2 regions of the Pseudovibrio sp. W74 genome follow, and region 2 is predicted to be linked to the other one. Evidence: riboswitches for the same ligand, from Rfam matches in the RefSeq annotation. Region 2 holds a riboswitch; the other holds the start of a gene.
The links. A riboswitch is a leader RNA that binds a small molecule or an ion and turns the genes downstream of it on or off. The one in region 2 is predicted to bind S-adenosylmethionine.

Region 1 (3,624 bases), on a different contig from region 2:
CAAGGCGCGTGCCAAAGTTTAAGTTTTTATTAGGATTTTAATTAGTTGAGTGCAGCGAGATTGCTGAGAGAATGGGAAAGGTAAGCTGGTACAGAAGGTTAGAGCTTATCGATCTGATCTTCAGGACCGCTGACGAGCAGGGTTACGCCGTCCTCTGTGAAGGTGCGTTCGATGATTTCCAGCTGTAGCAGAATGACCTGGCGTTCCAGTTCGGCACTGCTGGAGAAGCTGGCAGAGACACTGCGGGTTTTGATGCGCAGCCATGGCACAAGCTCAGCTTCCCGAATGGCGAGATTTGCGGCGCCGGAGTAGGCCCGTGCCAGACCGCCGGTGCCCAGTTTTGTGCCGCCGAAGTAACGGACGATGATGACGCCCACATCCACAAGGTCTGCACCAATGAGCGTTTTGAGTGTGGGCATGCCGGAGGTGCCAGCGGGTTCGCCATCGTCTTTGCCGCCTTCATCGATGCGTCCCTCGGGGAGCATTCTGCGGAAAGCGGTGACGTGGTGGTTGGCTTTTTTGTGCTCGTCGCGAAGGTCCGCCAGCCGCTGAGCAAAGTCTACATGGGGTACCAGAAAGGCAAGAAAGCGTGACTTCTTTTCTTCCAGTATCGCGTTGTATTCCTGCTCAACGGTGAAGAGGGGCATCAGCTTATGCTCCTACCGGTTCTTTGCTTTTGAAGTGCTTGGAGAGCTTCAGAGCCTGACCCTGATAGTTGGAGCCAATGCCTTCGCCGTAAAGGGTTTCTGGCACTTCCTCCATGTGCTCGTAGACAAGGCGGCCAACCGTCTGGCCGTGTTCTACGATGAAGGGAACGTCGTGAGAGCGGACTTCTAGAACGGCTCTGGAGCCTGTGCCACCAACGGTGGAGTGACCGAAGCCGGGGTCGAAGAAGCCTGCGTAGTGGACGCGGAATTCGCCGACGAGTGGATCGAATGGCACCATCTCAGCGGCGTATTGTGGCGGGACGTGGACGGCTTCCTGCGAGACCAGAATGTAGAACTCGTTCGGGTCGAGGATGAGCGTTGCATCTCCGCGATTGTACAGCGGCTCCCAGAAGTCTTCCGGGTCCTGTGCGTCTTTGCGATCGACGTCGATCACACCTGTATGGCGCTTGGCGCGGTAGCCGATGAGGCTGTCTTTGCCAGAGCCTTTCAGGTCGATGGACACCTGTACGCCGTTGTTGATGGCGTCTTCGTCCTTGCCGCCAGACACCAGTGTGTGCTGGTTGTGCACTTTGGTCAGGTCTTCATCATTGATGAGGGTTTCACCATCGCGGAAGCGGATTTGGGACAGGCGAGAGCCTTCGCGGACCAGCACAGGGAAGGTCTTTGGAGAGATCTCAGCGTAGAGCGGGCCTTTGTAGCCAGCTTCAACACGGTCAAATGCGCGGCCTTGGTCTGTGATGACGCGGGTGAACACATCGATGCGGCCCGTGGAGCTTTTCGGGTTGGCTGTGGCGGATTGCTCAGCCGGGAGGTTCAGCGCTTCCTGAAGGCGGACGATGTAAACACAGTTGGTTTCCAGCACGGCGCCCTTGGAGAGGTCGATCTCGTGCAGGATGAGCTTTTCCAGCTTGTCTTCCACTTTAGCGTCAGGGCCGGGCAGAAAGGAGGCACGGACACGCCATGCTTTTACGCCAAGGCGCAGGTCAAGGCTGGCAGGTTGAATCTGGTCCTCGTCGGGCACTCTGTCTGCTTTAATTGCACCGCTGGCAAACATAGCTTCAATCGCTTTTGCCGGAAGAATGCCTGTCATTGTTGGTTCCGCCCACTCGTGCTTAAATCGTTCTGACACTGATTAACGTAAGTTTGATCTCTCGCCAAGTCTGCATGCTATGTTGATTGATTGACCCTAGTGTATTTTCGAGGTAAAAACGCTGCCTATTCCGTGGTGATTTGGTCGACCGGCTTGCAACCACGTAAAACAAGTAGCTAAAGGGTCGGGTTCTTGTATAGACCTCGGCCCGCGCCGGGGTTTTTTAATGAAGGGATAGAGCGATATCTCTTCGGGCAGGAATGAGCGATGACAGACGCAAAGAACTGGAAGCCAGCAACTCGGCTTGTTCATGGAGGCACAACGCGCTCCAGCTTTGGTGAAACATCCGAAGCTATCTTCCTTACACAAGGGTATGTTTACGACAGCTCAGAAGCGGCAGAAGCACGCTTTTTGGGCGAGAATCCGGGCTATATTTATTCCCGGTACGCAAACCCGACCGTAGGAATGTTCGAGCGACGAATGTGCGAACTGGAAGGCGCTGAGGCCGCACGCGGCACGGCTTCTGGTATGGCGGCTGTTAACTCTGCGATTATGGCCTGCGTTAAAGCTGGCGATCACGTGATTGCACCAAAGGCACTGTTCGGTTCCTGCCGATACATCATCGAAAAGCTGCTGCCACGTTATGGTGTGGAGTCCACGCTGATTGATGGCACTGACATTGAGCAATGGAAAGCAGCTGTTCGTCCGAACACCACAGCGGCATTCCTTGAAAGCCCAACCAACCCGACGCTTGAAGTGATCGATATTCCAGCTGTTGCGGATATTATTCACGAAGCTGGTGGACGGCTTATTGTAGACAACGTGTTTGCGACTGCTATCTGGCAGAGCCCGCTGGCCTTGGGCGCTGATGTGGTGATCTACTCCGCGACCAAGCATATTGACGGGCAGGGCCGATGTCTGGGCGGTATCGTGCTTTCCGATGAAAAGTGGATTGTGGAAGAGTTCCATGACCCGTTCAAGCATACCGGACCTGCGATGAGCCCGTTCAACGCCTGGGTTCTGCTGAAAGGTCTGGAGACATTGTCTCTGCGTGTTGAGCGTCAGACTGCGAATGCAGGCAAGCTGGCAGAGTTCCTTGCGGATCATTCTGCAGTGTCTCGCCTGATTTACCCGGGCCGCGCTGATCACCCACAGGCGGATATCGTGGCCAAGCAGATGCAGGGTGGGTCTACCATGCTGGCGTTTGATTTGGCGGGTGGTAAGGAAGCGGCCTTCAAGTTCTCCAATGCGTTGGAGATTGTCAGCCTTTCCAACAACCTTGGTGATGCGAAGAGCCTGATTACCCATCCGGCGACGACTACGCACCAGAGTGTTGCAGAAGATGCGCGTCTGGAGCTGGGCATTACAGACAAGACGCTTCGTCTTTCTGTTGGTCTGGAAGATGCAGATGACCTGCTGGAAGATGTTGCTAAGGCATTGGCCGCGCTTTAAGCGTGTTGCACATTATGACTGGCGTGAGGGCATCCAACCGGGTGCCCTTTATGCATTAAAGCGCAATGCTGCGGACTTGTTGTTAGCTGTTGCTGGTTGCCACAACTACATCTCGCCGTGCTCCGGACAAGGTGATGATGAAACCTGCAATGACATCCAGAAACGTGATGGTCATGAGCAGAAGGAAGAGCGGGGTGGCGGCTTCTTGCACCGAGAGAAACTCAATCAGGTAGGCCACGAGGATCAACAGAGACAAGCTGTGATCTACCAGTGAGAGTGTGCTGGTTCTGGTGGCTTTGATGATCTCAACGAAGAGCAGGACCAAAGTGCCTGCAAGCAGAAGGGTGGCGACATCCAGAGGAACGAGCAGTCCGGATGGCAGTGGGATCTGGAATACAATGGCAGCCCACGGGG
Region 2 (3,624 bases):
CCGGCGAGCACTAAGGGCTTAGTATAGAACTCAAGAAGACCAGAGGCACTGCTCTGGTCTTTTGCTTTTAGGTGTGTTGTCGCAGGTCAGAGGAGATCCCTAGTCTTCGTAGTACATGCGATAGATCCCTCCGGCAGAATCATCAGAGATCAACAAGGACCCGTCGCCAAGCTCGACCACGTCTACCGGACGGCCCAGATAATCGCCGCTGGCATCAATCCAGCCAGTTGCGACAATACTTGGGGCTCCAGCTTCTTCTTTCTCGTTGATGGGCACAAACACCACACGTGCGCCAATTGGCACTGAGCGGTCCCATGAGCCGTGCTGCGCGATGAAGACGCTGCCCTTGTATTCTTCAGGGAACATATCGCCCTGATAGAACGTCATGCCCAAACTTGCGGCATGGGCGTCCAGCTCGACTTCCGGGTTCACCACACCACTTGGGACAGGCTCATCAATGTAGTGCGGGGTACGAACCGTTCCACCGCCATACCATGGGAAACCGTAGTTCTTGCCCGGCTCGGTGCCTTTGTTCAGCTCTTCAGGCGGGATGTCATCTCCCATGCCGTCCACCTGATTGTCGGTAAACCAGAGATTGCCGGAGTTTGGATGGAACTCCAGGCCCACGGAGTTTCTGATCCCGGTCGCGTAGACCTGACGGTCCATACCATCTGCGGTGATGGAGATAATGCCGCCGATGCCGAGGCTGTCATAGAGTTTCAGCTTCATCTTTGGCGGGACGTTATAAGGCTGGCCAAGAGAGATGTAGATGCGGTCATCCGGACCCTGATCACACACACGGGAGGAGTGATTATAGCTTTCTTCAGAGGGAGGGATAAGCATACCCTTGCCGACCAGCACCTTCACCGCTGGCTTACCCTGCTCTTTGTTTTCCAATGCGTTCGGAAAACTCAGAACACGGTTTTGCTCTGCAAGGACCAATGAGCCATCTTTTGTGAAGCACACACCATTGGGGATGATGAAGGATTGATCTGGAGCGAATTGACGAACTTCTGCAGCTTTCTTGCCCTCTTCATCCGGAGTAACGACCCAGACTCTGTCCGTGGTCGTCCCTACAAAGACAGTTTTGCCATCAGGCGCGACGGCCATATGGCGGGCATCTGGCACGGCTGCATAAGGTTCGATGTGGAAGCCTTTGGGCATGACCACAACTTCAGCGTTGCGAGCCAGAGTTTTCTGCTCTTCAGAGACCTGCTCCACAAACTCTGTTTTGACACCATCGACCATTTTGGTGGTCGTTGCTGCCAGAGATGTGGTTAGCAGCAAGGTGTAAGCGCAGCCTGTCAGGACTCCAAAGAGAACGGGCTTTGTGGTGCACATCGTTTTTTCCTTCCTGAAGGGCTTAGAAATTTGACTGAGAAAATTTATCGGAATATTTGAAATGCTCTGCCTTTTTGAGCCATCACTATGCGCTCATTCAAAGTCTGAGGAGAATACTCAGATATGACGGGAATTCGGTTTATAGAACCACAAAAATTGAAGATATTCACTTAGCGGAAGTTGCGTTTTGTGGTGCTAGAATACGACACAACGTAAGTTTGAAAGTGTGGACAAAGAACAAAGGAAAGGTGCCCACTTGCAATTGCCTCATTTTCGTGCCAAATCCTACGCATCATCAAGAGAAGGGCTGGCGCCCTCGCCAACCTGCCTAACCGGGCAAGGTGGTCTCCGCCAAAAGGGATGTGGTTTCGAAGTGAGGACGCTGTCTTCATCATTCGTAACAACCAAGCGGTAGTTTCAATGGATTTTGCGCCAGTCCTCCTCGGGAAACCGATGGAGGATTTAATGTTTGATATTGCTGGTCAGCCACAGTCTGCATGGCAATCGTATGTATCTGAATATGTGCCTCAATCTTTGAGGGAAGCCGTCGCACACCTTGCCGACGAATTTACTGCTGCCTATTTGCTGGATTGCCTGATTTTAGAAAAAGGGCTGCGCAGTCGGTTGCTTTCCAATTCAACCCGACAGCCGAATACGCCGCTGACCAATGACGAGCGCTCCGACCGGTTTGCTGTGTTGCTTCGGCTTTGGGCAGAAGGCTGTCACACGGTTGTTGACGAGCGCCTGTTTGCGGATACTGCACGTCGTCGTCCTGAAGAACTGGAAGCCTTGCGTGAGTACTTCAGGCAAAACGCGCTGCGCTCGAAAAAGAAATTCCCGAGCTAGGTAAGCTGCACTAAAATAAGAGCTGATTTTTAAGCTGCGCGACTGCCGAACTTTGCAGGAGGCGTGGCAAACGGGTCTGCGAACATTGCAAGCCACAGGCTCTGCGCGATGCGCTGTGCAGTTGCCAGAAGAAGCGGTGCGGCTTCTGGTGAGAAAATCGCATAGACTTCGTTTTCAAACAGGTCCATCCACTCATGGAAATTCTCAGTGGTGACCCCTTGAATCCTCGCGTGAGCGGGAACCGGCTTGCCTTTATACGATCCAGTTTTTAGCAGAACAGACGCCCAAAAGTGCTTCATCTTGTGTAGATGCGGACCCCAGTCCTCGCCCATCTCTCTCAGGAAGATCGGCCCAAGCGTTTCATGCTGGCGGACCTTGCCGTAAAAACTTTCAACCAGATGATTGATCTGGGCAGGTGTGATGGAAGGATCAAGCGGTGTCCGTTCACGCGCTGACATAACGGGAATTTTTGATGACACTGCTTGTTTCCTGTTCCTGGTCCGCGATCCGCTTAAGCCTTGTTGTATTTAGCACGTTGCTCTTCAGAGATCACAATAGGTTTGCCGTCATCGTCAACAGCAACAAAGGTGAACTGAGCATTCGTAACCTTCTCGCGATAGCCAAAGCGGTGGCGCAAAGCCCAGGCCTCAATGGCAAGCGTTACAGAGGTTCTGCCAACACGGAGCACGTTGGAGTAGACACACATTACATCGCCCACTTTAACAGGGCGGATAAAGGTCATGCTGTCGATCGCAACAGTCACAACGCGCTCCATGGCGCACTGGCTTGCTGCAATACCGGCGGCAATATCCATTTGAGAGACAACCCAACCGCCGAAGATATCGCCAGAAGCATTGGTGTCTGCCGGCATCGCCATTGTGCGCGTGGTCAGTTCACCAATTGGCTGCTCTTCTTCGACAGCGTCTCTTGTATCATTCATAGTTCTAAAGCTCCGTAGATCCACCAGAGGAAATGCTATGCATGGCGAAGCTCAACTACTCAAGCAGGGACCATCGCCATATGGAAGCAATCAACAACCTGGGTCGCACATTTCTTGGTGTTGGCCCGAGCGGTTTCAGCAACGCATTCATCTACTGCATTCTCGAATAATTTCAACCAGCTGGCAATATCATCACTGCATACCTGCTTTGCAGCACCACGATACTTGCCAAGTGGACGGCCAGAATAGCTTCTGTCTTTCATGAGAGCGGAGCACCAGAACCGCACGGCCTGAGCTTCGTAATCCTCCCAGTCGCACTTCATGCTATTTTGGTAGACCGATGCCAGCTCGCCATTGTGACGGAGTTTTTCTGAATGACTGGCAACCAAAGCACGCACTTGAGAATGCGTCAGGTCAGGATGAATTGGTGTGCACTCGTCCTGCGGGCGAATGTCAAAATGCTGATAGGTCATCTCGGTGTTTCAAGAGCCTTGTAG

Region 1: it holds a riboswitch for S-adenosylmethionine, as region 2 does, so the genes downstream of both, PsW74_RS11285 (O-succinylhomoserine sulfhydrylase) here and PsW74_RS24015 (hypothetical protein) in region 2, are expected to answer to the same signal.

The regions. Positions count from the first base shown of each region.
Region 1 covers NZ_LMCJ01000017.1:1,661-5,284, forward strand. The annotation lists gene PsW74_RS11275 (YigZ family protein) at 99-647, opposite strand; gene PsW74_RS11280 (2'-deoxycytidine 5'-triphosphate deaminase) at 652-1,758, opposite strand; SAM riboswitch at 1,881-1,958, shown strand; gene PsW74_RS11285 (O-succinylhomoserine sulfhydrylase) at 2,026-3,210, shown strand; gene PsW74_RS11290 (hypothetical protein) at 3,293-3,624, opposite strand, start outside.
Region 2 covers NZ_LMCJ01000057.1:228,580-232,203, forward strand. The annotation lists gene msrA (peptide-methionine (S)-S-oxide reductase MsrA) at 1-14, shown strand, start outside; gene PsW74_RS24010 (PQQ-dependent sugar dehydrogenase) at 100-1,341, opposite strand; SAM-I-IV-variant riboswitch at 1,629-1,759, shown strand; gene PsW74_RS24015 (hypothetical protein) at 1,807-2,187, shown strand; gene PsW74_RS24020 (group III truncated hemoglobin) at 2,217-2,666, opposite strand; gene PsW74_RS24025 (acyl-CoA thioesterase) at 2,699-3,127, opposite strand; gene PsW74_RS24030 (group III truncated hemoglobin) at 3,187-3,600, opposite strand.